Regions from separate parts of the Bradyrhizobium paxllaeri genome, predicted to be linked through region 1. Evidence: riboswitches for the same ligand, from Rfam matches in the RefSeq annotation. Region 1 holds a riboswitch; each other region holds the start of a gene.
The links. A riboswitch is a leader RNA that binds a small molecule or an ion and turns the genes downstream of it on or off. The one in region 1 is predicted to bind cobalamin.

Region 1 (9,741 bases):
CGTCCGGAAACGGCAGTGGTCTATCGGGAGGATCGACAAACCGCAAAGTGTAGGCGTGCTGCGGCCTGGCGCTGAAAGCTGCGATGTGCTGCCGTCCGATCGCAAGAAATACCCGCGCGCAGTTGTTCGGCAATGCTGCCGCAGCGGAGGAGATATCCGCGGCCTCGATCCAGGTGTCGCCGGTCCCTTTTGCCCAGGGCGCGCGCTCGAGCGCGATCAGCGGTGTTCCGGTCGTCTCGCACGCTGCAACCGCATTACGGCTCATTTCGGCCGCGAAGGGATGGGTTGCATCGACAAGGTGCGTTATTCCCTCGCGCCGAATGAACTCGGCAAGGCCATTCACGCCGCCGAACCCTCCGATGCGGGTCGGCAGCGGCTGGTTCGCGGGGGCGCGGGTGCGACCTCCATAGGAATAGATCGCATCACACCCCGCGCGCGCCACAGCGTCTGCGAGCAGATTGGCATCGCTTGTTCCGCCCAGAATGAGGGCGCGCATCATGCATGATCCCTGGCTGACGGTAATCGGCATTGGCGAAGATGGCCTTGCCGGCCTCTCGGATGCAAGCCGAAAGGCGCTTGCGGAAGCCGAGACGGTGTTTGGCGGCGAACGGCATCTCGCGCTGGCAGGGATTGCCGACCGCGGCCGTCCCTGGCCGGCGCCGTTCGAGACAGATTGCGTGCTGGCCTGCCGCGGTCGTCCGACGGTGGTGCTGGCCTCGGGCGATCCGTCCTGGTACGGCGTAGGAGCTAGTCTCGCGGAACGGCTCAGCAAGAGCGAATGGATTGCGCATCCCGCGCCCTCGACATTCTCGCTTGCCTCGGCGCGGCTCGGATGGCGGCTTGAATCTGTCGTCTGTCTTGGAATCCACGCGGCGCCATTTGAACGCCTGGTGCCGCATCTGACACATGGAGCACGCATCATTTGTCTCGTGCGCGACGGCAAGGCGCCCGGCGATCTGGCCAAATGGTTGACGGCGCGCGGCTGGGGCGATTCACGGCTGTGGACGCTCACCGCGCTCGGCGGTCCCCGCGAATCCGTGGCGCAATATCGGGCCGACAGCTACGCCGCAGATGGCGGCGCGGGGCCGGTGGCAATTGCGCTGGAAACCAATGGACCGCACGGCGTTCCGCGCAGCTCCGGCCTTTCGGACGCGCTCTTCGTGCATGACGGCCAGATCACCAAGCGGCCGATGCGCGCGCTCGCGCTTTCGACGCTGGCGCCGAGATCCGGCGACAGATTATGGGACATTGGCGCCGGTTCAGGTTCGATCTCGGTAGAATGGGCTCTCTGTGGGGGCACGGCGATCGCCATCGAAGCGCGGTCTAATCGCGTAGCGAATATCCGCAGCAACGCGGCAACCTTCGGTCTGACGCATCGGATCGCCATCGTTGAGGGAATAGCGCCTGATATCCTCTCACGCCTTGAGACACCGCAAGCCGTCTTCATCGGCGGAGGGCTCGACGCTAGGATGTTCGATTCGGTGTGGTCGCGCATTGAGCCGAGAGCAAGGTTGGTTGCGCATGCCGTCACGCTGGAGACCGAGGCGCTACTCTCGGACCTTCATCAACGCCACGGTGGCGAGTTGATGCGAATCGAGATTGCGCATGCGGGTCACCTCGGCCGCTACCGCTCCTGGGAAGCGGTGCGGCCGGTCGTGCAATGGAGTGCAGTCAAGTGAAGGTCGCAGGTCTGGGGTTCAAGCGGGAGGTCACACTGGCTGCGCTGCGCGAAGCTCTCGCCGCAGCGGGCGGTCCTGAAGATCTCGCGGCGGTTGCAACCGTCAGCGACAAGGCCGAAACCGCCGCGCTCAAATTGCTGGCGCGCGAACTCACCGTGCCGATCCGGCCTGTTTCGGCCGATGTCCTGGCCGGCATTGCCACGCCCACACAGTCAGAATCCATCAAGGCGAAGTTCGGTACGGGCTCCGTCGCCGAAGCCGCAGCGCTTGCGGTCGCCGGCCGTGGTGCGCGCCTCGTTTCGACGCGGGCCGTCTCGCAGGATCGGACGGCGACCGCAGCGATCGCGGAAGGAGACGCCGAATGACGGTGCACTTCATCGGCGCCGGACCGGGAGCAGCTGATCTGCTCACCTTGCGCGGTCGCGATCTGATCGCCGCCTGTGCGGTCTGCCTCTATGCCGGCTCTCTCGTACCCGAGGGCGTTCTTGCCCATTGCCCAAAGGATGCACGGATCGTGAACACCGCGCCGCTGTCGCTCGACGACATCATGTCGGAGATCGTCACCGCACATCATGAGGGCAAGGACGTCGCACGGCTACATTCCGGGGATCTCTCGATCTGGTCGGCGATGGGCGAGCAATTGCGCCGCCTGCGCGCGCTTCAAATCTCCTATTCAATCACGCCGGGCGTGCCGGCCTTTTCCGCCGCCGCGGCCGCGATCGAGGCCGAGCTCACGCTACCGGATCTTGTGCAATCGGTCGTGCTGACACGGATGCCGGGCCGGGCGAGCGCGATGTCGCAAGGCGAGAAGCTCACCACCTTCGCCGCGACCGGTGCGGTGCTCGCCATCCATCTCTCGATCCATCTGCTTTCCACGGTGATTGATGAGCTGACGCCGCACTACGGAGGAGACTGCCCGGTTGCAATAGTCTGGCGCGCAAGCTGGCCGGATCAGCGCATCGTCCGCGCCACGCTCGGTACCTTGGACTCTGCTGTAAGCACCGAGCTCGAGCGCACAGCCGTTATTCTGGTTGGCCGCACACTGGGTTCGGAAGATTTCGGAGAGAGCCGACTGTATGCCGTCGACTATGACCGCCGATATCGGCCGATCGGGCCGACGCCGCGCTTTCCGGAAGGCTCGTGATGACGGCGAGCCTTGTCATCTCCGCGCCTGCATCCGGGGTCGGCAAGACGATGCTGATGCTGGCGTTGGCGGGCGCCTATCGCGATCGCGGGCTGAAGGTCCAGTGCTTCAAGAGCGGGCCCGATTATATCGATGCGCGGCACTTGCCGATCCGGAATCAACGACCGGGTTTTATATGAGGAAGCGACACATTCCCGGCGCTCGCGGCAAAACTGATCGAGCACGGTATGGCTGCCGACACGCCGGCGCTATTTGCAAGTCTCTTGGCCACGCGGAGGAGCGGATTGTCCGCACCACGATTGCGAAGCTCGTAGAGCAGCTAACGCAAACCGGCGCCGCAACGACGGCGCCGATCATTCTTTTCGGCACGCTGGCGGGAGAGACTCGATGATGACGCTGTCGCCCGATCTCGCGAGCCCCTTGACGTCTCCTCGTCGGAAGGAGCACACAGAGCAGGCATGGTGCTCGAAGCGGCGCAAAGCGCCAGAGCATAATTCGGAACGGGGAAGGGCGGACCTGAATGCGGCGCCCAAAGCCCGGCCGCCCCCGCGACTGTAAGCGGTGAGGGGCTCCGATCCGCCACTGGGCCATCAGGCCTGGGAAGGCCGGGGACCCGTTTCGAACCGCGAGCCAGGAGACCGGCCCTGCAGTTTTTAACGCTAACGCCGTCGGGTGTGACGGCAGAAGGGACTTAAGTCATGCATATCGAACCAGGTATCGTTACGGGCGCCAAGCTCGTGCTGAGTTATGCGACCGGTGCCGTTGCCGCCGGCTGCGCCTTCAAGCTCGTGGTCGAAACCGTGCGCGCGCAGGGGATTGTTTCGCTGGCGGTGCGCACCGTCGCAACAACGGTCCTGGTCTTCTCGTTCTTCGAACTCCTGCCGCATTTCCGGGTCGGGGTCTCGGAGGTGCATTTCATTCTCGGCTCGACGCTGTTTCTCCTGTTCGGCGCAGCGCCAGCCGCGTTCGGGTTGGCGCTTGGTCTTCTGCTGCAGGGGCTGTTCTTCGTGCCGACCGACCTGCCGCAGTATGGTATGAACGTGACGACGCTGCTGGTGCCCTTGTTTGCGATCCAGGCGCTGGCTGGGCGGATCATTCCTCGCAACACCGCCTATGTTGACCTGCAGTATCGGCAGGCACTTGCGCTTTCGACCGCCTATCAATCCGGCATCGTGGGGTGGGTCGCCTTCTGGGCGCTGTATGGTGCGGGCTTTGCGGCCGACAACCTCGCCTCCATCGCGTCTTTCGCCGCTTCTTACGCGCTCGTCGTGGTCATTGAACCGCTGGCCGATCTGACCGTGTTGGCACTGGCGAAATCGCTGCGAGGTGTGACTGCCGATGGTCTTGTTACCTATCGGCTTCACAACGGCGCCTGAAGATGACGTACGGGCGGTCGCAAGCCGCGGCCGCCCCCGTTTCATAACGTGATGCTGACACTCTCCCTGATAGGCATTGGCTGCGGCGATCCCGAGCAGCTCACGCTTGGGGCGATCCGCGCGATCAATGCGGCTGACTTGGTGCTGATTCCGCGCAAGGGCCCGGTGAAGTCCGATCTCGCCGACCTGCGCCGGCTGATTTGCGCGCAAGCCCTGACGAACAGCCGCACGCGCGTTGCTGAGTTCGACGTGCCCGTTCGCGACACTGCGCAGGAGAGCTACCGCAAGGGAGTGGAGGAATGGCACGACGCCGTCGCCGTGACCTGGTCCCGCGCAATTGCGGCGCATCTCGGTGATGACGGGCGCGTTGCCCTGCTGATCTGGGGCGATCCTTCGCTATACGACTCGAGCCTGCGGATCGCACAAAGGCTTGATCCGTTGCCGATAATCGAGGTCGTCCCGGGCATCACGTCGATCCAGGCGCTTTGCGCCGCACATTCACTGCCGCTGAACGACATTGGGGAGCCTTTTCTCGTCACCACCGGACGGCGGCTGCGCGAATGCGGTTGGCCATCCGGCGCCGACACGGTGGTCGTCATGCTCGATGGCGGCGCCGCGTTCCAGTGGCTCGATCCGAACGGACTACATATCTGGTGGGGCGCCTATCTCGGGATGCCCCGGCAAATCACCATGTCAGGTGCGCTCGCAGAAGTGGGGCCAATCATCGTCGCCGCCCGACAGGAAGCACGCGCCAAGCATGGCTGGATCATGGATAGCTACATCCTCAAGCGCGTGTCGTAGCACTCGTGCGAAGGCTGCTGGCATTTTGAACAATCACCAAGGGCAGGACGACATGCTACCCGAGTGCGTCTATCACGAGTGCCCGGGCGTTTCGACTGCCCATCGTGATGGCGCCCTTGCCCGTCAGGCCGAGCTCACCAAGCCGACCGGTGCGCTGGGTCGCCTCGAGCACCTCGCGATCGACCTGGCCGGTCCGCAACAAACCGAACGGCCTCGAGCCGAGCGCGTGCCGATCATCGTCTTTGCAGGGGATCACGGGATCGTCGCGCAGGGCGTATCGGCCTATCCTCAGGAAGTTACGATGGCGATGATGTAGAATTTCGCGTCAGGCGGTGCAGCAATTTCGGTTCTCGCGCGCGAACTGGGCTTAAGTCTGGAGATCGTCGATGCCGGAACGCTCGCCGAACAGCCCATCCCGGGAGTCGCGACAGACAAGCCGCGCCGCGGCAGCCGGAATTTCAGCAAGGAAGCGGCGCTCAAGTTGGGGAGGTCGCCTTCGCCTTCGACGGCGGCAAGCGCGCGGTCGCGCGCGGCCTCAGCGGAGCCAGATCTTCTGATCCTTGGTGACATGGGTATCGGCAACACCACGACTTCTGCGGCAGTTGCCGCCGCCCTGCTTGGCATCGGCGCCGAGCAGGTGGCCGGCAATGGCACCGGGATCGATGCCGACAGCCGTGCGCGCAAGGCGCACCTGATTGATGCAGCGCTGGCTCGTCATGCCCTTACAAGACCAGGAACTTCTGCCGAGCGGATCCTGTGTGCGGTAGGCGGTCTCGAAACTGCTGCGATTACGGGCGCGATCATCACCGCCGCTCAACGTCGGCTCCCGATCCTGATCGACGGCTTTATCGTGTCTGTCGCGGCATTGACGGCGGTGCTTCTTAATCCGTCGTGTCGGCCCTTTCTCTTATCCTCGCATCAATCGGCCGAGCAGGGGCGCCGCCTAGTTCTTGAGGCGCTGATGTGCCGCCGTTGTTCAATCTGGACCTCAGGCTAGGGGAGGGGGCGGGCGTCGCGCTTGCATTGCCAATCCTGCGGCTTGCATGCGCTCTGTACAATGGAATGGCAACCTTCGCGCAAGCCAGCGTTCCGAATCGCTCATAACGCGACATTCGGATTGACCGACACAATCCGCCAATCGTTCCGCAGCCGATCAATTCGGGTGATCGACAGCGGATCGATCACGAAGCGCAACGCTGCTTGCGGTGCGATGTCGAGGGCTACGCAGAGCGCGGCGCGAATAGTGCCGGAATGCACCACGAGTGTTGCTGGACCAGCAGCTATTCTACGAAGTCCCGAACCCTCGCAATTTGATCTTCGAAGCTCTCGCCGCCGAGTGGGCTTGAACGAGCGGGATCCTTCCAGAACTCGGCGTACCCTTCATCTCCGAGAGCGGCGAGATCGTCGTGACGTCGGCCGGTCCAATGCCCGAAGTCCCCGAACTCAGGCACGAGGATCGGATCAAGCTCGAATGCGCGCGCGGTATCAACAGTTCGTTGAGACGGACTCGCATAGCTTGCGGCGTCCCGCGGTAAGCGCCTTCGCACGGCTTGCAAATGCGCCCGACGGCTGAGATCAGCCGGAGCGCTCGGAGGGGAGATTTGTTCCTTCGGTAGTATTGACGACCGCATGCCGGACCAACCAAAAAAGGCTTCCCCTTCCATCCCTATATCTCCGATGCTTATCAATGCGAGAAACATTCTTAACATTCGCCCGTGGAGGCTTTACCGCGAAGGACTGATATCACGGCCGGAGAAAAATGCGTATCTCAACACCTTCCCGTGCCGCGGACCTGCAATGAAGGCGCGTTGGCTCGTGTCAGGCCAGTTACTCATGACCGCGCTCGCCCCTTCTCGTTGATGCGACGGCGATGGGCCGCTCGCGCCGAAGTGTAGCAACTCGTTCCGAGCGTGGCGGTCGCCTAACCACCTGCGGAAGCCATTTCCGAAAAAATTGCCGGGGTTGTCGCCACAGCGGCGACCCAGAAAAAAGGCCGCTTGTAATGAACAAGCGGCCCAAGTCTAGGGAGGAAACGCCCAAGGAGGGCTGCGATAGCGCATCGCGCTACCGTGGTGCATATATGCGTTGGCGGTGCACAAAACGCAAGAGTTGACTTCCGGATCGGCATCAAAGCCCACGCTCACGCCTCGGGGTGAAGCCGTTTGCAGTCACCTGCGATTAACTCAAAGCATCCGGCACTCGCGGAACAGCTCCGGAGCCTGCGTTAAGGCGCGTGGCGAAACTGAGGGCGCCGGCGGCTCAGAGTTCAACTACCAAAGGAGACGACAATTCCTGGACAAAAAGCGAGCGAAGAGCAGATCGTAAGCCGAAAGTTCGTACAAATTCGTGCGAGGGCCCTCAGGTGAGACTTGAATCGCACGTAGCGTCAGGTTGTACGCTTTCGAAGCAGTGGTTCCGACTCAGCGAATGCGGCCGCCGAGAGGGATCGGGCTTCTTTACTGTGGCGAACGCCCGCTTAGAGATCTTACATTTGATCTCACACCCCTGAAGTTAGGAGGCGATGCTATTCCCAAGACCATTCGCCAACTGCCACGGAGCTCCGGAAAGCTGGGAAAATACTGCCAGAGCCCGGCAGCGCCCAAAACCCTGGCACCGCCGTATTGCGCGGCTTCTTTATCGCTGTTATGCGCACTTCATGCAGTTCTGGCCTAACAGGTTCAGGGCGAGTTCGACATGCGCATCGAAACGGTTGCGAAATCGAGGGATGCTACGACGGTGGTGTCGTATTCGACGTGTCCGGTTGCAGACGCGCATGTTCGAAAAGCGACGCCGAGGTGCAAATATTCCCTCGCCGCCAAGCGAGGCACATGGTTTTCACTCTTCAAGCAAGGCTCGCACGACGTGCTTGGTGGCATTGTCCATTGCTGGGAAGGACCTACACGATCATGCCGCTCTCCCAGTCGTAGGCGCAGGAGTTATAAGAAACCTACTCGATTGATCCAAATCAGCACCGGAGACGCCGTACTGAGCCGTCGGGCTTCGCAACGCACGAAGACGCATTGGCCGCGATATCCGTCCTCGACAAACTGTACTCATCCCGCGCGCCTCGTCGGCGCATCGAAAGGTGCGATCTGACCTGCGTCGAGTGACAGGAGACGAATGCAGTTCGCTGATCGAAATGCGCTTCTCAGCAAGGAGCCAAAGAAGAAAGTGATGTGACGGCGGCCGCAGCTGTCATCGCGGCTTCTCTCACACGAAAATTAGTGGGAGTCCGAAAGCATGAACGCGCCGAGCTATCGGACGCAGATATTTTCTCATCTGACCGATAGTATTGATCGCGGGCAGAGAAAGCGCCCGCTTGGGCTTCTCAGCAATTTGGTCGCCGATCAGCTCCCGCACTGCATTGCCGAGATCAAACGCTGTAAACGGCCAGACGAAGGGGTCAGGGATCTTGGACGCAGCATTAACGGGATGATTGCATCGGCCGACTATGAGGTGCAGCTGCTGAATCTGCCGCAGCCCGAGCTCGCGATCGCCAAGACAGACATCCACTATCTCGTCAACTGTGCTTATCAGATGTCAGCGTTTGTTGGTCTTCATCCCGTAGAAGCGGAGTTGACCATAGGAGAGGAGCTGGCCCGATTAAGTTGTGATCGGAAGCCTAGCATTGAGGTCCTCTCGTATGAAGATATGATTTTGCAAACCCGGTGCAGAGCGATCCACGCGTATATTGCCTCGGCGCGGCCGGGGTCGAAGAGCGAGATTTTTGCTTGGGTCACCAACTCATCGAGAGCGATCTACAGCTAGCAATCGATGCTCTACTTGAATTGCGTGACACGGCTGACGCTGACGCTCGCCAATGTCTTGCGGTATGCTTAGAGCGTCTTGAGTCAGCAAATTATGTTCTGACGCGCTTTTTGGAGCACATGTCACCCGACCTATTTGGCCAGTTTCCTGTGTTTTATGGAAAAAACCTTTACAAGAATAGGCTTGGCCCGAGCGGCCGGTTCTCTGCGCGGATAGTGGCGGTCTCGGTGCTACTGTTCGGTGAAGATCTCTTCCAACAGAAGCCGCAATTCTATAGGGACGTATATCGGCTGTCCGAAATACTATCCGCAGGGATGCATTAGCGAGGTATTCCGCTGCTTGTCACCGGGCAATGCAAGCGCGGAACCCACGCCAACTTGGCTAGAAGGGGAAGCGGACTTTCCCCGGTCTGCGCCCATTTCGCCCGTCATCGAACGCCTTGGTGATGAATCGCAAAGCTACGCGCGTCTTGTGTTTATGCGCTGGATCAGTTTACCCGGATGCACCGTATTACTGCCTTAAAACATACGGTCGTACCGGGGCGTCCAATTGTCGGAGTTGAAGGGTCCGAAAGTGTTGAGGCTGTTCTTTCACAGCGGCTGTTAACCCGCGGCGCGTCCCTAATCTGACGGTATGTGTCAGACGTGTGGTGTCCGACACTGGTCGAAGGATTCTTAATGAATTGGAGTTGCGAGCCGGTGCTCTAGCATTCACTTGGACAATTCTTGATACGACAAAGATCCAAGTAGGGGCTCAAAGACGTCACGGCACGGCTGGCTACGTTCGCCGCAACGAAGGGATGTTGCACGGATATGCTGATCTTCTAGGATAAGCGGCTGACTGGCCGCGATAAGCCACCTGACGAGATTGCGAACCTGGAAATCCAATCTAGTCCTGAGAGGCCAGCTTCGTGAAAACCTGAAGAAGGTGGAGCCGCCGGATTGCGGCATGCGACGACTTGGTTATGTAGACG
Region 2 (9,741 bases), 2.7 Mb from region 1:
GGCAATGTGATACTTGCCCTCGTCGCATCGATCTTCATCGCGCAGCGCAGCCTCTACCAGCACGTCAGTCGGGTACGCTTGGCTTTCGTATCCGACGGGCTCACTGGCGCCCGCATCGCGGTTTCGATGATTGTGGGACGAGATCCCGATCAACTCGATGAAGCCGCAGTAAGCCGCGCGGCGATAGAATCAACCGCGGAGAACTTTTCGGACGGCATCGTCGCGCCGGTATTCTGGCTGGCGCTGTTGGGACTGCCCGGACTCCTCGCCTACAAGGCCATCAACACGGCGGATTCGATGATCGGCCACCGCTCGGAACGCTATCGGTGGTTCGGCTGGGCCGCAGCGCGGCTCGATGACTTCGTCAATCTGGTTCCGGCCAGGTTGTCCGGACCGTTGATCGCCGTCGTTGCCCCGGTAGCGAACGGATCGGCTGCGACGTCATTCCGGGTGATGGTCCGGGATGCGGCCCATCACCGGTCGCCGAATGCCGGCTGGCCGGAAAGCGCGATGGCCGGCGCGCTCGGGATCGCGCTCGCCGGGCCGCGCCGCTACGCCGAAGGTCTCGTCAACGACCCCTTTCTCAACGCCGGTGCGCGCGAGGCGGCGATGCCTGACGATATTGGGCGCGCGCTGAAATTGTTCGTCGCAGCCTGCCTGCTGCAGGCGGCGATCTATACCGCGCTCGCGCTGCTGCTCTGACGGCTATGGGCAATCTTCAGGATCTGATCGATGTCCAGATGCATTTCCAGATGATCGGCCTGCGCGTCAAGCGCCGCTTCGACCTGCGCCTCATAGGCGAGACTTGACGCGATCCCCAGATTCGCCAGCCACTTCTTGCGAAAGGTATCGCCGGTGAACAGGCCGTGGACATAGGTCCCCTCCACGCGCCTGTCAGGGGACATCGCGCCATCCGGTCGGCCGTTGATCATGATCAGCGGTCGCTCGCAATCACGGCCCTCGCTGCGGCCGAGATGGATTTCGTAGCCCTCGACATTGGCGCTGCTGGTGCAATGGGTGCCCCGGACAAGCGTGGTCGATTTGTCGGCACTCATCACGGTCGCGATATCGAGCAAACCAAGGCCCTCGACAATGCCGGGCGCGCCGTCGACGCCTTCGGGATCGGCGATCGTCTTGCCGAGCATCTGATAGCCGCCGCACAGTCCGAGCACGCGACCGCCACGACGGACATGCGCCTTGATGTCGATGTCCCACCCCTGCGCGCGCAGAAACGCGAGGTCACCTATCGTTGACTTGCTGCCGGGCAGGATGATCACGTCGGCATTGCCGGGGATCGCTTCGCCCGGCCGGACGAAGATCAGCTTCACGCCGGGCTCCATGCCCAGGGGATCAAGGTCGTCAAAATTGGCAATTCTGGCGAGTACCGGCACCGCGATAACACGCGTGGATGACGATGCGTTGATACGGTCGAGATCAACAGCATCTTCGGCCGGCAGCCAGGCCGCCTGCGGCAACCATGGTACGACGCCGAGCGACGGCCAGCCGGTCAGGCGCGTCACCGCAACGCGACCCTGATCGAACAGATTTACATTGCCGCGAAACTTGTTGATGATGAAACCCCTGATACGCGCCCGCTCCTCGGGCTCGAGCACAAGATGCGTTCCGGCGAGACTCGCGATCACCCCACCACGATCGATATCGCCGACGAGCACCACGGGAACGTTGGCTGCCGACGCGAATCCCATATTGGCGATGTCGCCGGCTCGCAGGTTGATCTCCGCGGGGCTGCCGGCGCCTTCCACCAGAACAAGGTCGGCGTGATCGGCGAGAAGCGAGAAGCTCTCCAGCACCGCGGGAAGCAATGCCGCCTTTTTATCGAGAAAGCTCCTCGCACGAAGCGTACCCCAGCGTTTGCCTTGAACGATGATTTGGGCACCGGTATCGGTCTCCGGCTTCAGAAGCACCGGGTTCATATGCACGCGCGGCGGCATCCGCGCGGCGCGGGCCTGCACCGCCTGCGCCCGCCCGATCTCGCCACCATCCACCGCGACGGCAGCATTGTTTGACATGTTCTGCGGCTTGAACGGCGCCACCTTCAGGCCACGCCGTACCAGCGCCCGCGCCAGACCGGCCACAATCGTCGACTTTCCGGCATTGGAGCCGGTTGCCTGGATCATCAACGCGGGTGTGCGCGTGTTCATCAGAACTCGATACCTTTCTGGCCCTTGATCCCGGCGCGAAATGGATGCTTGACCAGCGTCATTTCGGTGACGAGGTCGGCCATCTCGATCAGCGCCGGCTTGGCGTTGCGGCCGGTAATGACGACGTGCTTGTCCGCCGGCTTTTCGTCGCGGAGGAATTTCAGGACTGCTTCGAGATCGAGATAGTCATAACGCAGCACAATGTTGAGCTCGTCCAGCAGCACCAGCCGATGGCGGTCGTCGCGGATCATCTCCTTGGCGCGCTCCCAGCCCGCGGAGGCGGCCGCGATGTCCCGCTCGCGATCCTGTGTGAGCCAGGTGAAGCCCTCTCCCATGATGTGGAGCGTCACCAGATCCGGGAACGTTCTCAGAAGCTGCGCTTCGCCGGTGTTCCACTCCGGCGATTTGGTGAACTGTACGATACCCACGGGAAGGCCGTGGCCGATATGGCGAAAGACCATGCCCAGCGCCGCTGAGGTTTTTCCCTTTCCAGCGCCGGTATGGACGATCAGCAAGCCTTTTTCGTCGGTCTTGGTCGCCATGATCTTGTCGCGCGCCGCCTTGTGCTTTTGCGCCTTTTCCTTGTGACGGGCGTTTTCAGCATCATGATCGTGCAGTTCATTTGAAGGATCGTTCATGCAATTTCCCGTTGCTGGTTCGGCAGAAGTTCGGCGATCAGATCACGAGCGCGATTGGAACGCGGCGTCCACAACCCGCGGCGGATCGCCTCGGCAAAGCGCGCGGCGGTTTCACGCAAAGCTGCAGGATTGGAATCGCGCATGAACTCACGGACGCCCTCGTCCTCGAGGTAGGATACGAACAGTTGATCAAAATGATGATTGGCGACGGCATTGGTCGAGGCGGCGAAGCCAAACAGATAATCCACGGTAGCGGCGATTTCGAACGCGCCCTTGTAGCCGTGGCGCATCACACCGCGAATCCATTTCGGGTTTGCGGCGCGGCCACGCACCACGCGGGAGATTTCGTGGGACAACGGCCGCGCCAGCGGCGCCTCGGGTCGAGACGTATCGATATGGGCGATGCGCGGTGCGGTGCCGCGCAGGGTCTGCACGGTGGCCGCGAGGCCACCCATGAACTGGTAATAGTCGTCGGAGTCGAGAATGTCGTGTTCGCGATTATCTTGCGCTTGCGCGATGAGGTCGGTGTCCTTGAGCCTGTCAGCGAAATCGTTGCGCGCGGCTTCACCCTCGGTCCCACTGCCGTAGGCGTAGCCACCCCACGAGAGATAAACGTTGGCGATGTCGGATCGCGTGTCCCAACCGCCCTCGTCCATCAGCGCCTGCAAACCTGCGCCATAGGCGCCGGGCTTTGAGCCGAAGACGCGGTAGCCCGCTTGCCGCTCGGCGGCGGCACCGTCGAGGCCGGCGGCTTCGAGCGCAAGCTTTTTTGCGCGAACATTCGCGGCAATTGGATTTGCCTCGGCCGGCTCGTCCAACAGCGAAATCGCCCGGATGGCCGACCCAATGATGTCCATCTGGGTCGGAAACGCGTCCCGGAACAGGCCCGATACGCGGAAGGTGACATCGACGCGCGGACGCTGCAGCTCGGATAGCGGCGTGATCGCAAAGCCGGTCACCCGGCCGGAGGTCTCCTCCCATAGCGGGCGCGCGCCGATCAGCGCCAGCACCTGGGCGACGTCATCGCCGCCGGTGCGCATATTCGAGGTACCCCAGGCCGATAATGCGATCGAACGCGGCCACTCGCCGGCTTCCTGCCAATGGGCTTCGACCAGCCGCTCGGCTGAAAGCCGGCCGATGCGCCATGCCGACGGCGTCGGCACCGCACGAACATCGACAGCAAAGAAATTTCGACCGGTCGGCAACACATCGGGCCGCCCACGCGTCGGAGCGCCGGAAGGACCGGGCCGAATGAAACGGCCATCGAGCCCCGCAAGGAGTGCCGCCATCTCGGCATCCCCGCAGCGGTCGATGGCCGGGCACAAGACAGTATCGATCCAGTTCAACACTGCACCCGTGGTCGTCCATGCCGGATCGATATCGCGCTTGCCGGCAACCAGGGCCAACGCCAGCGCTTCGATGCGCTCCACCGTGTCGCCGACCGTGCGCCATAAACCATTTCCAAGCCCGGCGAGTACATTCGGACGCGCGCCGGCATAATCATCAGCCAGATTTCGCATCAGCGGATCGAAATCGCCGAGGCCGAGATCGGTCGCCAGCGCGCGGTGCAGCGAGGCATCCTGCATTTTCAAATCCGAGCGCGGCAGCCGGGCAATCGAAACCAGCAGGTCGTTACGTTGCGATCTTGAGGGCGCGCGACCGAACACATGCAGGCCATCGCGGATCTGCATCTCCTTGAGGTCGCACAAATGCGCATCGAGCGCACGCAGCGCCTCCGCCGTCGGGGTGTCCCTGTTGACATTGACGTCGGCATCCAGCCGTTGGGCCCGTGCCAGCGACAGGATGTCCTCGGCAATGGCATTGGCACGCTTGGGATCGAGATCGGCGGCAAGCGTGAATTCATCGACCAGCGTCTCCAGCCGCGCCAGATCATCGTGCAGCTCGGCGCGCGTCATCGGCGGCGTCAGGTGATCGACGATCACGGCGCCGGCACGGCGCTTGGCCTGGATACCTTCGCCGGGGTCGTTGACGATGAACGGATAGAGATGTGGCAACCGACCCAGCACGGCTTCCGGCAGGCAATCCTGCGACAGGCCGGTGCTCTTGCCCGGAAGCCATTCGAGATTGCCATGCTTGCCGAGATGAACGACCGCGTGCGCGTCGAATGCCTGCCTGATCCATAAATAGAACGCGAGATAGTGATGCGGCGGCGCCAGATCCGGATCGTGATAGCTGCTTTTCGGATCGATATTGTAACCGCGCGCGGGCTGAACACCGACTATGATATTGCCGAACCGATGCAGGCCAAGGCGAAACGCGCCATCGACGACATGCGGATCCCGTTCGGCGCGGCCCCATCGCCCCTCAACCGCGCGCCTGACAGTGTCCGGCAACGCCGCCGAGGCCGCGTAGTAGTCCGCCAGCGACCATGTCACGCCGAGTGCGCGCGTGGCGCGCTCCTCCAGCGCATTGGTAGGCCCCTGCTGCAGCAGTTGCATCATGGTTTCAGCGTCGACAGGCGCTTCCGCGGTATCGTACCCTGCCCTTTCCAAAGCCCTGAGAACGTCGATCAGGCTTTGCGGCGTATCCAGGCCGACGCCGTTGGCCAGCCGGCCATCGCGGTTCGGATAGTTGGCCAGAATCAGCGCTACCCGGCGTTCGGCTGCCACTTCACGGCGCAGCCGCACCCAGGCCAGCGCCAGATCGGCGGTCGCATCCATCCGATCCGGGACCGGACGAAACGCTGTCGGCGCAAATTCGCCTATGCTGTCACTGCGTTCCTTGAAAGCGATGACGTTCGCGAAGATGCGGCCATCGACTTCGGGCAACACGACATGCATGGCGAGATCTCGTGGCGCCAGGCCCCGCGTCGAAGCCTCCCAGGCGGCCCGGGATATGCCGGCCTGCGCCACCTGCAGGACCGGGCAACCTGACGCCGCCAGCACGCCGGCATCGTCGTTCGCGGTCGCCGTCGCAAACGCCGTTGCATTGATGATGATGTCGGGCGGATAGGCGGCCATCGCAGTCTGCAAAAATGCTGCCGACCGTCCGTCTTTCAGGCTGGTGACGAACAGGCAGACCGTATTGAGCCCGCGCGCATTGAGCGCCTCGCGCAGCATGTCGATGCCGGCGGTGTCGCCACCGGCCACCAGCGCGCGATAGAACACGACGATTGCATTGGGGCGATCGGAACGCGGCGGCTCACCGCCCCAAAATCCCGCTGGAGGCATCGGCCGCGCCTGCGGCGGCGCCTCACCTCTGCCGATCAGGTGCGCCGCGAAGCGAAGCGCGAGTTGGGCATTTTCGACGCCGCCTTCAGTGCAATAACGCCATAACGCGTAGGTGCTATCGCGATCCAGCGTCCCGCGCGCGGCCAGCGACGCATTCCAATCCAGCTCGCCGGGAATACAGGCGAACAGCGAACCTCGACGCAAGGCGTCGCTCCGCAGGCTTTCGACGCCGTGCGGCCAGTAGCTTTCGCCCCCCAGCATGCGCAGCACGACGATTTTTGCCTCGCTCAGCGTACGCTCGACAAAGGCATCCACAGACGCGGGATGACCCAGCGCCAACAGGTTGGTCAGCCGCACCGTCGGAAAGCCGTCCGGCATCGCTGCATGGGCGATGCCAAATGCGGCGAGATCGCTGTCCGCCGCAGACAGCACGACGATGTCGGCGGTAGCTTGTCCGAGATCGCGCGCGACATCGCCATCGTCGATGCCGCCTGAGGTGTCGAGCTTGAGGTGCATCTGGCTCTCGCGAACTACTCCACCAACGCCCGCCGTACGGCGGTCCCGTCAAATCCCTTGAGCCCGATCACGACGAGCCGCTCGGCTTGCTTCGCGTCCGGCCGGCCGAACACCAGATCGACGCGGCTCCCGACCGCCTGCACCACCACGGGCGCGACCTTGTCCGAGACCCGCGCATGGCCCTTGACGCGCAACACACCCTCGAGACCGAGCGCGTCGCTGATCCGAGCCCGCATCTCGTCGACGCTGAGCGCGATCGACGGCTTGACGACGATGCTGTCGAAATCGTCGTGATCGTGTTCTTCTTCCTCGCCGTGATGACCGGCGCGGGCCGCCATGTCTTCCTCGGCGCCGGCGTTCATTCCGATCAACACCGCGGGCGCCAATGTGCCCGTCGAACGCACGATATTGACTCCCGGGCGGAGCGCAGCCTTCAACCGTGTTTCAATATCGGCAAGCGCCACGGATGACACCAGGTCGCTCTTCGAGAGCACGACAAGGTCGGCACAGGCCAGTTGATCTTCAAACACCTCCTCGATCGGGTCGTCATGATCGATCGAGTCGTCCGCGGCACGCTGGTCTGCGACCGCGTCCTCATCGAGCGTAACCCAACCTTCCGAAAGCGCCAGCGCATCGACGACGGTAACGACACCGTCAACCGTGGCGCGCGTTTTCACCGCCGGCCATGCGAATGCCTTCAGCAGGGGTTGCGGCAACGCCAGGCCTGAAGTCTCGATGACAATGGCATCGAGCGGCTTGTCGCGCCCCAACAGCAGTTCCATTGTCGGAATGAAGTCATCCGCCACCGTGCAGCAGATGCAGCCATTGGTAAGTTCGATGACGTCACCCGGCGCGCAGGCGTTCGCTGCGCATTCTTCCACGAGGCCGCCGTCGAAACCAGCGTCACCGAATTCATTGACGACGACGGCGATGCGGCGTCCATCCGCCTGGGTCAGCAGCGAGCGCAGCAAGGTGGTCTTACCAGCGCCAAGAAACCCAGTCAGCACGGTAACCGGAACACGCAACATATTTTCACTCTCCTTGAGATTAGCGCTTGAGCCAGAGCGGAAGTCCGGCTGCCATGAACACAACTTGCGGAACGGCTGCGGCGACGGCCTGGTTCAGTCGCCCCTGCGCATCGCGAAACGCCCGGCCGAGCGGCGTTTCCGGCACCAGCCCAAGACCGACTTCGTTCGAGACAAAAATGACGGGATGCTTTGCGACGTCGAGAAATTGCGTCAAACGGCGGGCTTCGACCTCTAGATCGCGCCCGGCGAACATCAGGTTTGACAGCCACAGAGTGAGACAGTCTACCAGCACGACGCGATTGCGCGTCGCCTCGCGCATCAACGCGTCGACCAGCGCCAGCGGCTCTTCAATGGTGATCCAGCCCTCGCCGCGGCGGGCGCGATGCAACGCAATCCGGCTCTTCATCTCCTCGTCGCCGGCGGTAGCCGTCGCGACATAGACCTTCGCCAGCGTGCTGGCGCTTACGAGCGATTCGGCAAACGCGGATTTGCCGGAGCGGGCGCCACCCAGCACCAAGGTAGTAGCCAGACCCGTCATTTCGGTGCGCGTCCGTCGTCCGGTGACCAACGGATGGGAGGCACCCGTGCCACCATGCCCTTTCGCAGCACCTCGGCGCGTTCCCGCCAGGGGACCAGACCGAAATCGGCTTTTTGGTAGGATTGCACGAAAGATACCAGCGCCGCCGTGCCGCTTTCGGTCTGCAGATCGCCAAACAGGAATGTGTATCCGTCGGGACTCGTGACCGCTACCGTCGCCGGGCGCTTGCAAACGCTGAGGCATTGCACCGCGCGGACGGCAACGTTGGCGTCGTCCTTCCCGATCGCGGCTTGCACCGCGGCGTACATCTCCGGGCCGACCACAGCACCGCCATCCGCAGTCTTGCAGGTGATGCAAACACTCACGACGACGGGCCCGTCAGGCAGGTTGGCCTGCGGCTGTTCGATCAAGGCTTGACCAGCGGGTTGAGTAGCGCTGTCGCGATCCATCATCTGCTCGTATCATGGCCTTGCGGCCGCGAGCTTTGTTGGGTCGCGCGCGACGGCAAACGGCGCCATCGGGCTCGCTCCCGTCCGGTGCACCCCGCCCAGACGCCTCCAAAGCACAGTTCGTGATGGCAGGTCTCCTGGCTCGCGAGTCACTGCCCGTAGCCGCCTTCCCGGGATTTCCCAGTGGCACCGGCGCGGGCTCGTCGCTTACAGTTGCGGGGGCAGCGCCGGCGTTGAGGTTTCTCGCACCGGCTTCCCTTTTCACCTTCCTGGCGGAAGGACCATCGCCGATGACGCTAACCGCCGAAGATGCTCCGGTCAACGGCGGTTGACCCGTCCGCAGAGTTGCGTCAGGTACCGCATTGACAAGAAAGAACCTGATGTCCAACGCCGCCGCCGAAACTTTCCAAAGTATAATCAAATACTTGCGGATGTGCCTTGCGCACGGATCGACCGCAGGGCGAAGCCGCCGCGATCGCAGGCATATTCGTCCGTCGCAAGCGGCGCTCGGTGATCGGCGCGTAGAATGATAGCTGCCCCTCCTCCGCGCGGTCTCATGATAGCTGCTCCTCGATCCGGCAGCGGCAAGACTACTTTGACGATCGGACTTCTCCGGGCTTTCCGAAGACGTGGAGTTCGCGTGGCCGGCGCAAAATGCGGACCGGACTATATCGACGCGGCCTTTCATGGTGCAGCTTGCGGCCAGCCTGGCGTCAGTCTCGATAGCTGGGCGATGAAACCTGGCCTTATCGCACAGCTTGCAACCGAAGCTGCGAAGGACAGCGATCTGCTGATCTGTGAAGCGTCCATGGGCTTGTTCGATGGCGTTCCCGTTCAACCCGGTCGAAGCGGCTCATCCGCGGATGTGGCTGCTGCGCTCGACCTTCCCGTGGTGCTCGTGCTCGATGTCAGCGCGCAATCGCAATCTGCGGGCGCAATCGCAAAGGGGTTTATGACCTTTGATGAACGGGTGAAGATCGCGGGCATCGTTCTGAACCGCGTTGCCAGTGAAAGGCATCTTCGCCTGGTAAGTGATGGAATTTCCAGACTTGCGATTCCCATCCTGGGCAGCCTGCCAAAATCCGACGGCATGGCGTTGCCGGAGCGCCATTTGGGATTGGTACAGGCCGGCGAAACTCCGGAGCTGGAAAGCAAACTGGACGCGATGGCGGAGTTCGTGGCCCAACACGTGCAGATGGACGAGCTCTTCGGATGCGCG
Region 3 (9,741 bases), 2.7 Mb from region 1:
GTCGGCTCATCCTGGCGGATGCCGGCAATCAGGGATAGTTGTTCGGTGACCGACAGCCTGTTCTCGGCAAACAGCGCATACTGGTTGGTCACGCTGCCAAAGCCGGGAACCGTGGGGTTCGGGCTGTTGAATACGCCTGGAACGAAGTTGTGCGGGTTGACGGATGACGCGCCGCCATAAGGCGAATTGTTGGTATGGGTAAAATTGATGCTGTTGACGTCAAAGCCTGCAAGGAACTCATTGACCATGCCAAGGACATGTCCGCGGAATTTCGCATCCATGCGATTGCCGACCTGCTGCTGATCGTGAAAAATCTCGATGTAACTGCTTCGATTGATCAGGCCGGTGGCGGGATTGTAGGCGTAACTTTCGACGTCCTTCCAGTGTCGCTTGGAGTTCAGATAGTAGAGTGTGTTCTGGATCGAGATGCCATCAGCGACCTGCCATTCGGTCTTCACCTGGTTCCAGCTATCCTGGTAGCGGATGTGGCTGTCGCTGACGTTGTAATTCTTGAAACGTAGCTGCTCATCGAGCTTGCCGTTGATCAGGGGCGTGCTGAAGTAACGCGACGGATTGCGATCACCATAGTCGGTAGACAGCGTCCAGGTGACGTCTTCGTTCTGCTTGATCTGGACCACGGCGTGAAGTGCGACATTCGAGGTGTTGTCACGATCGACCCAGCCGTCCGACATGTTGCCGGAGGCGGTGATCCGATAGGCGACGTCCTTGCTGACCGGACCGCCGCTATCCACGGCAATTCGCCGCGTCAGGTTGCTGTCCAGCGAGACCTCGGCCTGGTTGCGAGGGACCCACAATGGCAGTTTCGAAACCACATTGATGGCGCCGCCGACCGCGCCTGCGCCATACATCACCGACGCAGGGCCGCGCAGCACCTCGATGCGTTCGGTCGACCAGGTGTCGAACGGAAACGTCACCGTGCCGGCGCCGATATAAAGCTGGGTGCCGTCATACAGCGTCATCACAGACCCGAGGCCGGTGAAGCCGCGGGTATTGAACGAGACGCCGCCATTGCCGGGCGCCGGGCTCGCGGTGAAACCGGTGGCGTTTTGCGTCACCGCGTCGAGGATATTCTGCTGGCCGCGCTCGGCGATGGTTTCGGACGAGATCACCTCCACGCTGGCTGGTGTCTGCAGCCGCGTCAGGCCGAGCCGGCTGCCAGCCGTGCTGGTGCCGGTGAGGTTGAGCGTCGGTGCGGCGAAGGCCGGACCTGTCGGTGTGGCGACCGGTGTACCGGTGTTGGCGGCCACGCTGCGTTGCTGGCGAAGACGCGCGGCGTGGTTGGCATTGCCGCGTCGGACGCTGCGGGCATTCGGCGGCGTTGCCGAGGGCTGCACGACCACGGGGTCGAGCGTTTGGGTCGGCCTTCCGGATTGGGCCCAGCCATCGGCGGGAAAAAGCAGGCAGGAGAATGTAATCGAACCGAGAAGCGCGCGGCGGTGCCGCGGCGCGAAGATAGCATGGGAATTCATCAGTATGGCTCGCGATAACGTGGCACGTCACCGCGAACCAGTTTGGCCGCTGCCTCGAGGAGACGACGGCTCAACACCCACCAGAACACCCCGCCCAATGTGCTCGCGTGTGACCACGACTAACGGCAGGTCTCCTGGCTCGCGGGTCGTTACCCATCGCCGCCTTCCCAGGCCTGCAGGCCCAGTGGCATTTGGCGAAGGCTCACCGCTTACAGTTGCGGGGGCAGCCACGGCGTTGGGGAGACCCCGCACCGTATTCCCTTTTGATCTCCCGAAGGAGAACCGTCGCAATCACCATAATTTCATCTGGAAAGGGCTGTCAATCGCGCGCCTCCCCACGGCTGCAAAATCCGCGTGGCGCTTACTCTATAAGAGAGCGGCTCAACGCCATCCCAAGGCGGGTGCGACGTGAGTGAGAATTGCCTCGATGACATGGGCGTTGTACGCGACCCCGAGTTGATTGGGAACGGTCAGGAGGAGGGTATCGGCTTCGGCAATCGCCTCGTCCGTTTTTAGTTGCTCGATCAGCGCATCCGGCTCGGCAGCGTAACTGCGCCCGAAAATGGCCCGCGTCCTTTCGTCGATGAAACCGACTTGGTCTTCACCTTCGCCGCCGCGACCGAAATACGCGCGATCGCGGTCGTTCACGAGCGCGATGATGCTGCGGCTGACCGAGATCCGCGGCTCCCGTGCATGGCCGGCCTCTTTCCAGGCCGCACGGTAGGCCCGAATCTGAGCGGCCTGCTGGATGTGGAAGGCTTCTCCGGTCTCGTCGCTCTTGAGTGTCGAACTCTGCAAATTCATGCCGAGCTTTGCCGCCCAAATTGCCGTGGCATTCGAGCCGGCGCCCCACCAGATCCGCTCGCGAAGGCCTTCGGAATGCGGCTCGAGGCGCAGCAGCCCGGGCGGGTTGGGAAACATGGGCCGGGGATTGGGTTGCGCGAAACCCCGGCCGCGCAAGAGGTCGAGGAAGACTTCTGCGTGGCGCCGCCCCATGTCGGCATCGCTTTCGCCATCGGTCGGCTGAAAGCCGAAATACCGCCAGCCATCGATCACCTGCTCGGGCGATCCTCTGCTGATGCCGAGCTGCAGACGTTGGCCCGAGATGAGATCGGCCGCGCCGGCATCTTCCGCCATGTAGAGCGGGTTCTCATAGCGCATGTCGATCACGGCGGTGCCAATCTCGATTCGGCTGGTCTTCGCGCCGACCGCAGCCAATAGGGGGAAGGGGGAGGCGAGCTGGCGGGCAAAGTGATGGACGCGAAAATAGGCGCCGTCCGCGCCCAACTGCTCGGCCGCAACGGCCAGGTCGATCGACTGCAGGAGCGTGTCCGCGGCCGTGCGCGTCTGCGATTGCGGAGAACCGGTCCAATGACCAAAGGAGAGAAATCCGATCTTTTTCATACGGGCAGTCCGTCTTCACGAATGGCTTCAACCGCCTTGCAGGAGGCGATCCTTGATCCCCGACGCTGCGCCAGCTCAAGGAAACATCTGAATGTATGTTGCCTCCCCGATCATGTAATCATCGATGCGCAAGTCTGGTCTGTTTCGCCAAACACAATATCAAGAGCTGTCCATGTTCCTGACTGAACACGATCTGACCGAACTGATGGCATGGCGCCGGGAACTTCACCGTAAGCCTGAATTATCGGGACAGGAAGAAAAGACCGCGGCGACCGTGCAAGCGCTGCTCCATGCAGCCGGCGCCGACAAGGTAGTTGCAGGGCTCGGCGGCCATGGCGTGCTCGGAATCTATGAAGGGGACGTGCCCGGCCCGACCATCATGCTTCGAGCCGAGCTCGATGGATTGCCGATTCAGGAGACCTCGGAGCTGGCGTATCGGTCATTGGTGCCGGGCAAGGCGCATCTCTGCGGCCATGACGGACACATGACCATTCTGGCGGCGGTCGCGCGGTGCCTGGGCCGGCAACGGCCGAAGCGGGGGCGGGCCATGCTGCTGTTCCAGCCGGCTGAAGAGGACGGCTCTGGCGCCGCGGCGGTCCTTGCCGATGCGAAGTTCGATGAAGTGCGGCCCGATTTTGTTTTCTCGCTGCATAATCTTCCGGGTCTGCCGGTTGGGCAGGTTTCGATTGCCGAAGGTCTGGTCAATTGCGCCTCGCGCGGAATGCAGATCGTTCTGACCGGGCGAACCGCACACGCCTCCAGCCCCGAGTTCGGCGTTTCGCCGCAACGGGCCATCGCAACGCTATTGAGCGAAATCACCGCGTTGGGGCGGGGTGGCGCGCTGGATGAAGCGTTCTCGATGGTGACGGTCACCCATGCGAGGCTGGGCGAGCCGGCATTCGGCATCTCGCCCGGTCAGGCCGAACTCTGGGTGACGCTGAGGACGCTGACCGATTCGACGATGGAGCTGATACGTCAGCAGGCGGAAGATCTGGTGCAGCGCGTGGCGGCGCGCGAGGGGCTGCAGGTCAGAATCACCTATCGCGACGTTTTCAGTCACTGCCTGAACAATGCGGAGGCCGTTGCGCATCTCAGAAGCGCGCTCGATGCAGAAGGCGTGCGTCATTCCACGCAAGGCCTTCCGATGCGGGGATCCGAGGACTTCGGACGATTCAACTCGCGGTCGAGGGCCGCGATGTTCTTCCTTGGCGCAGGGGAGCAGCATCCTAGCCTGCACGAGCCGAACTATGATTTTCCCGATCAGCTCATTGAAACTGGTGCGAGGGTCTTCATGCGGACTCTGCGCAACCTGTTGGATTGAAAAGGTTTGAGCGCATGCAAGGCGGCAATGATGATGCCATCCGGTGTCGCGTTTGATGGTCGTGTCAGAAATTAGAACTGATCAAAATTAGAAAGATTCAAAACAGGATGGCGCGCGTCGAATCGTACGAACGAAATTCGTTCATTGGAGCGTGGGTTCGAAAACATTCGCGCGGGAATTTAGAACTATTAGAAAGTGCGGTGTTGCTCTATCGCCACTGATGCAAGCCGCTGTGCGTGCGCAGCATCACCTTAGATAGCTTCTACTCGCTGTTTCCACTTCGGTAGCTAGAACGAGCAGGGACCTGCTTGTGGGCTTTTGGGGTGGAAGTATGACGTATGAAGTCGCTGCCAGAAATGTTGTGCGCGCTGTTTCGCTGGGAGCGGTAAGCTATCTCGCGCTTTCATTGAATGTTTCGACCGGCCAGCAGGCGTTCGCGCAGACTTTGCCGCCTGTGACGGTGGATGCTCCCGACAAGCCCAGAGCGCGGCAGACGACTCAGAGATCGCAAACGTCCACATCACGCGTGCAGCGGCGCGTCGCTGCGCCTGCGCCTCGCCGGGTGGAGCCGGTGCCATATGTGACGCCTTCGACCGGAACGCTTGGTTCGCCACCGGCTCCGTATGCAGGAGGGCAGGTCGCGACGGGAGGGAGCCTCGGACTCCTGGGCAATCGCAGCGTCATGGATACGCCCTTCAATCAGACCAACTATACCGCGCAATTGATACAGAACCAGCAGGCGCGGACGATCCGCGACGTCCTGATGAACGATCCTTCAGTTCGCGTCATCCAGGCGGCGGGTGGCGGCGCCGATAGTCTGTTTGTTCGCGGTTTTTATCTCGACAGCGGCGATTACGGGCTGAACGGCCTGTACGGAATCGCGCCGTATTACTCTATCGGGGCGAATTTCATCGAGCGCGTCGAAGTCCTGAAAGGACCGAGCGCTGTGCTCAACGGCATGACCACTGGCGGTACCGGTGTTGCGAGCGGTGGTGCCGTCGGCGGCAGCGTTAATCTCATCACCAAGCATGCTCCTGACGTCGACATTACGCAGCTGACGAGCACCTATGTTTCCAGGTCGCAGTTCGGCGGGAATATCGACGTCAGCCGGCGCTATGGCGAACACAAGGAGTGGGGGGTCCGGCTGAACAGCACCTACTCGAACGGCAGTACGCCGTGGAACCGTCAGACCGACGAATTCGGCAACGTTGTTCTCGGCCTTGACTATCGGGGCGAGAACGCGCGCGTGGCGGTCGATCTCGGCTACCAGGCCGACAATCTGAATCCGCCCATGCGTTTCTTTAATATACCTACGACAACAACGCTCATTCCGCCGCCACCGAAGGCTGGAACGAATTTCCAGGTTCCGTGGGCCTATTACGCGCCGACGGACTTCTTCTCGACCGTAAAAGGCGAGGTCGATGTCAACGACTGGGTAACCGCCTATGCGTCGTTTGGTTATCACGACAGCAACATCAACTATGCCTATCCTTCGCCCAACATCTCCAATGTCGCGCCGGGCGCACTGACGTCCCCTCCGGGGGTGTTCCAGTTGGGAGGCCTGTGGTCGCGTCCGTTTGCCGGCAAGGAGACTTTCGAGACGCTCGCGGGTGAGACCGGCATTCGCGCAAACGTGGACACCGGTCCCGTCAATCACGCGGTCAATGTGAACTACTCCATCAACGACCGAACCTATAACCAGAAGGTCTGGACGCGTTCGAACAATGCTCTAACCGACATTATTTTCTGGAACCTCTACACCGAGCCGACCAACATTCCCAAGCCCAACTTCACGACATTGTCCGCGAGCCAGTTGACCAATGTGAATATCTCAAGCGTGGGCGTTTCCGACACCATGTCGATGTTCAACAAGCGTGTTCAGCTGACGGTCGGCGTTCGTCGTCAGACGGCCGGAAGTGAGGTAACGAATTATCTCACGCCCGCTCTAAGCAGGCCGGAAACGGATTCTTCCGTATGGACCCCGGCCTATGCCTTGGTGGTGAAGCCGGTCGAGAACATCTCGCTGTACGCAAACTATATCGAAGGACTGCAAACGCCGCATGTCGTGGGTAGCGGGTTCGCCAATATCGGGACCGTGTTTCCGCCCGGTCAGACCAAGCAGGCCGAAGCGGGTGTGAAGATCGATACGGGCCGCCTGACGACGACCATGAGTGTGTTCGATATTACGCAGCCAAGCATTATCGCGGTAGGCAACGTCCAGGTTCTTAATGGCCAGCAGCGCAATCGCGGTGTCGAACTCAACGTGTTCGGCGAGATCACGCCTGCAATCCGGTTGCTCGGTGGCCTGGCCTTGATCGATGGCAAACAGGTCAAGACGGCCAACAATGGCGCGACAGACGGCAGGACTGCGGTCGGCGTTCCAGCGGTCACCGCCAACATCGGTGCTGAGTGGGATACGCCGTTTATGCGTGACCTGACGCTCACGGGAAGGATCGTTTATACCAGTTCGCAGTATGTCAACGTAACCAACACCCTCACGCTTCCGGAATGGACGAGGGTCGATATCGGGGCGCGATACACGTTTACGTCGCCCTGGAACGGCAAGCCGATCGTGGTGCGCGCCAATATCGAGAACGTTTTCAACGAAGCCTACTGGGCATCGGCCTACAGTGGTGTGATCACGCTCGCTGCCCCGCGCACCTATCTCCTGTCGACGACGTTCAATTTCTGAACGCTGCACCCTTCTCATCCGTTTCCAATACGCGCCGCCGCGGATCCCGTCCGCGGCGGTTTTATTTGATCTGCATTGTCGACAAAAGTTCACTCATCGAAATTGATGACAATGCGATGAAAAGATTCTCCGAACGCTGATGTGCGATTTCGAATCTCGAAAATTGTTCCGACTCAAAAAACTAGAATTGCAAGAAACTGCGGATCGTTTTGCAAATCAGTGACTTGTCACCCGTCTCGCGCGCAAGCGCGGAGGTTGCATCATGTCATGCGGTCGCCAACTTGGAGCTATTAAAAACTTCGGCGCCGATATTGTTTTGACCGTCATTTGCTTCTGACCTAGTCAAACGTCATTCCATTCGTTTTCTGAAGAGGGGCCGAACCAATGATGGTGTTCGACAGAGACGACGTCACCTTCACCGTCGTCATCAATCACGAAGAGCAATACTCCATCTGGCCGACGTTCAAGGAAATTCCGAACGGCTGGAAAGCGGTGGGCAAGACGGGCAGCAAGAAGGAGTGTCTCGATCACATCGAGCAGGTATGGACCGACATGCGCCCGCTGACCTTGCGCAAATTCATGGACGAAACGGCGCCACAGCAGTCGGCTTGAGCCAGCGGAGTCTTGATCTTCCGATGCGGCTTCTTTGTCTGCCTTACTCCGGCGGCAGCGCCATGATCTATGCGCGGTGGCGCAGGCTGCTGCCATCGTGGATCGATGTTCGGCCGGTGGAGTGGCCCGGGCGCGGCGCGCGCATGGACGAGCCGCCGGCGACCGATCCGTGCGCGTTGGCCTCGCAACTCGCCCGCGAACTTGGCGCGCAGCTTGACGCGCCTTACGCATTATTCGGGCACAGCCTTGGTGCCGTGATTGCGTTCGAGCTCGCGCACAGCCTGCTCGATCGCGGCGCACCGGCGCCAGCCATTCTCTTTGCCTCGGGCGCGGAGGCGCCGGCCGTTCGGGACGGCAGCAAATGGCGCGAGCCGCTGAGCGACGAGGCGTTGCTGCGGGAATTGCGCAGCCTGCGAGGCACGCCGGAGGAGGTGCTGTCGAACCCGGAGCTGATGCGATCGGCCCTGCCGGTGCTTCGCGCCGATTTCCTGATGTGCGGCGCCTATGTCTACCGGCCGCGGCCACCGTTGCCGTGCCCCGTGCATGTCTTCGGCGGCGTCGACGACGAAACCAGCCGCGAAGCGCTGCAGGGCTGGGGCCGCGAGACCTCGGCGTCATTCACGCTTCATATGCTGCCGGGGCATCACTTCTTCATTCACACGCAGCAGGCTGAACTGATCGACCTGATCGGCACGGCGCTGGCCCGGCAATCGGGGCGATCGATTGGTTTGCATCGGAGCGAGGATCATGAACGCGTTCTCCGTCCAGCCACTCATTGAGGGCAGAAGTCTTCCGTTGCTGCTCAAGGCCGACTCGGTCGGGCAGCCGCTAGGCGAAGCGCTGCCGATGCTGCGCGAGACTATCGACCGGCATCTGACCGATTGCGGCGGCATCGTGTTTCGCGACTTCTCGCTCGACGGTCCCGATGCGTTTCGGGCCTTCGCGGCCGATTTCGGTCATCCGCTATTGACCTATGAGTTTGGATCGACACCGCGTTCGCAGGTCACCTCCGGAGTCTATACGTCCACGGAATATCCGCCGCACCAGCATATCCCGCTGCATAACGAGCAGGCCTATACGCGCGATTGGCCGATGAAGATCTGGTTCTACTGCATGCAGCCGGCGCTGGAGGGCGGCGAGACACCGATCGCCGACAGCCGCGCCATCTATCGCGATATGCCGCCGGCGATCCGGGAGCGCTTCGCCGACAAGGGCGTGATGTATGTGCGCAACTACGGCAACGGCCTCGATGTCGATTGGCAGCAGGTATTCGGCACCGACTCCAGATCAGAAGTCGAGGCTTACTGCGCCGGGCATGACATCGAATGCGAGTGGAAGGAAGATGGCGAGCTTCGCACGCGCCAGATCTGCCAGGGCACGGCGCGCCATCCGGTGACGGGGGAATGGGTCTGGTTCAATCAGGCGCACCTGTTCCACGTCTCTAACCTCGAGCCGGAGGTGCGCGAGAGTTTGCTCGACGTGGTCGGTGACGAGGTCGAGCTGCCGCGCAATGTCTTCTACGGCGACGGATCGCCGATCGACGATGAAACGCTGTTTACCGTCCGCAGCGTCCTCGAGAAACACAAGCTCAGTTTTCCGTGGCAGGCCGGCGACGTGGTGATGCTCGACAACATGCTTACCGCGCATGCCCGCGCACCGTTCAGGGGACCGCGCAAGGTAATCGTCGCGATGGCGGAAGCCCATCGGCGGAGCTGATCTGAAGGCATCCATCAGCCCGATGGTCAGGGATACTCGGTTCGCGTTCGGACAGGATTTTCGGAAGATGCACAAAGACAACCTTGTCGAACGATTGCGCGAACACGCCGCGGTACGCCCGGACAAAGTGGCGTTGCGTTTCCTGGAAGGCGACGATGTCGCCGACGAGCTGACCTTTGCCGCGCTCGATGTGCAGATAAGATCCGTCGCAGCCCGGTTGCAGGCGTTGAACGGCGCGGGCGAGCGGGCGGTGATTCTGCTGCCGAGTGGGATCAACTATGCCCTGGCCTTCTACGCCTGTCTGTATGCGGGCGTGATCGCGGTCCCGGCGTATCCGCCGGAGGGCGGGCCCGAGCGGTATGCGGGACGTCTCAACGGCATTCTGCGCGATGCGGCGCCTCGCTTCATCCTGGTGGAAACCGCTCTGCGTTCCGCCGTGGAAACAGCGTTGCCCGAACTGGCCAACGTCCAGATCATTGCGGTGGATGCGATCCCACTGGAAACAG

Region 2: another riboswitch for cobalamin. It lies ahead of LMTR21_RS13325 (DUF1636 domain-containing protein); the one in region 1 lies ahead of LMTR21_RS26325 (energy-coupling factor ABC transporter permease).
Region 3: another riboswitch for cobalamin. It lies ahead of LMTR21_RS13405 (TonB-dependent receptor); the one in region 1 lies ahead of LMTR21_RS26325 (energy-coupling factor ABC transporter permease).

The regions. Positions count from the first base shown of each region.
Region 1 is NZ_CP042968.1:5,518,116-5,527,856, reverse strand. Features, by position in the region: gene LMTR21_RS26355 (cobalt-precorrin-6A reductase) at 1-499, opposite strand, end outside; gene LMTR21_RS26350 (bifunctional cobalt-precorrin-7 (C(5))-methyltransferase/cobalt-precorrin-6B (C(15))-methyltransferase) at 498-1,679, shown strand; gene LMTR21_RS26345 (cobalamin biosynthesis protein) at 1,676-2,044, shown strand; gene cobM (precorrin-4 C(11)-methyltransferase) at 2,041-2,823, shown strand; partial or broken gene LMTR21_RS26335 (nucleotide-binding protein) at 2,823-2,957, shown strand; cobalamin riboswitch at 3,266-3,484, shown strand; gene LMTR21_RS26325 (energy-coupling factor ABC transporter permease) at 3,522-4,199, shown strand; gene cobF (precorrin-6A synthase (deacetylating)) at 4,251-5,000, shown strand; partial or broken gene cobT (nicotinate-nucleotide--dimethylbenzimidazole phosphoribosyltransferase) at 4,957-6,104, shown strand; gene LMTR21_RS42025 (histidine phosphatase family protein) at 6,099-6,260, opposite strand; gene LMTR21_RS42020 (histidine phosphatase family protein) at 6,281-6,631, opposite strand; gene LMTR21_RS41175 (hypothetical protein) at 8,241-8,768, shown strand.
Region 2 is NZ_CP042968.1:2,838,241-2,847,981, reverse strand. Features, by position in the region: gene cbiB (adenosylcobinamide-phosphate synthase CbiB) at 1-702, shown strand, start outside; gene LMTR21_RS13350 (cobyric acid synthase) at 675-2,162, opposite strand; gene cobO (cob(I)yrinic acid a,c-diamide adenosyltransferase) at 2,162-2,800, opposite strand; gene cobN (cobaltochelatase subunit CobN) at 2,797-6,507, opposite strand; gene cobW (cobalamin biosynthesis protein CobW) at 6,522-7,535, opposite strand; gene cobU (bifunctional adenosylcobinamide kinase/adenosylcobinamide-phosphate guanylyltransferase) at 7,555-8,073, opposite strand; gene LMTR21_RS13325 (DUF1636 domain-containing protein) at 8,070-8,522, opposite strand; cobalamin riboswitch at 8,633-8,823, opposite strand; gene LMTR21_RS13320 (cobyrinic acid a,c-diamide synthase CobB) at 9,049-9,741, shown strand, end outside.
Region 3 is NZ_CP042968.1:2,857,806-2,867,546, forward strand. Features, by position in the region: gene LMTR21_RS13405 (TonB-dependent receptor) at 1-1,490, opposite strand, end outside; cobalamin riboswitch at 1,598-1,792, opposite strand; gene LMTR21_RS13410 (LLM class flavin-dependent oxidoreductase) at 1,872-2,894, opposite strand; gene LMTR21_RS13415 (amidohydrolase) at 3,067-4,215, shown strand; gene LMTR21_RS13420 (TonB-dependent receptor) at 4,547-6,907, shown strand; gene LMTR21_RS13425 (MbtH family protein) at 7,292-7,519, shown strand; gene LMTR21_RS13430 (thioesterase II family protein) at 7,543-8,298, shown strand; gene LMTR21_RS13435 (TauD/TfdA family dioxygenase) at 8,267-9,235, shown strand; gene LMTR21_RS13440 (non-ribosomal peptide synthetase) at 9,303-9,741, shown strand, end outside.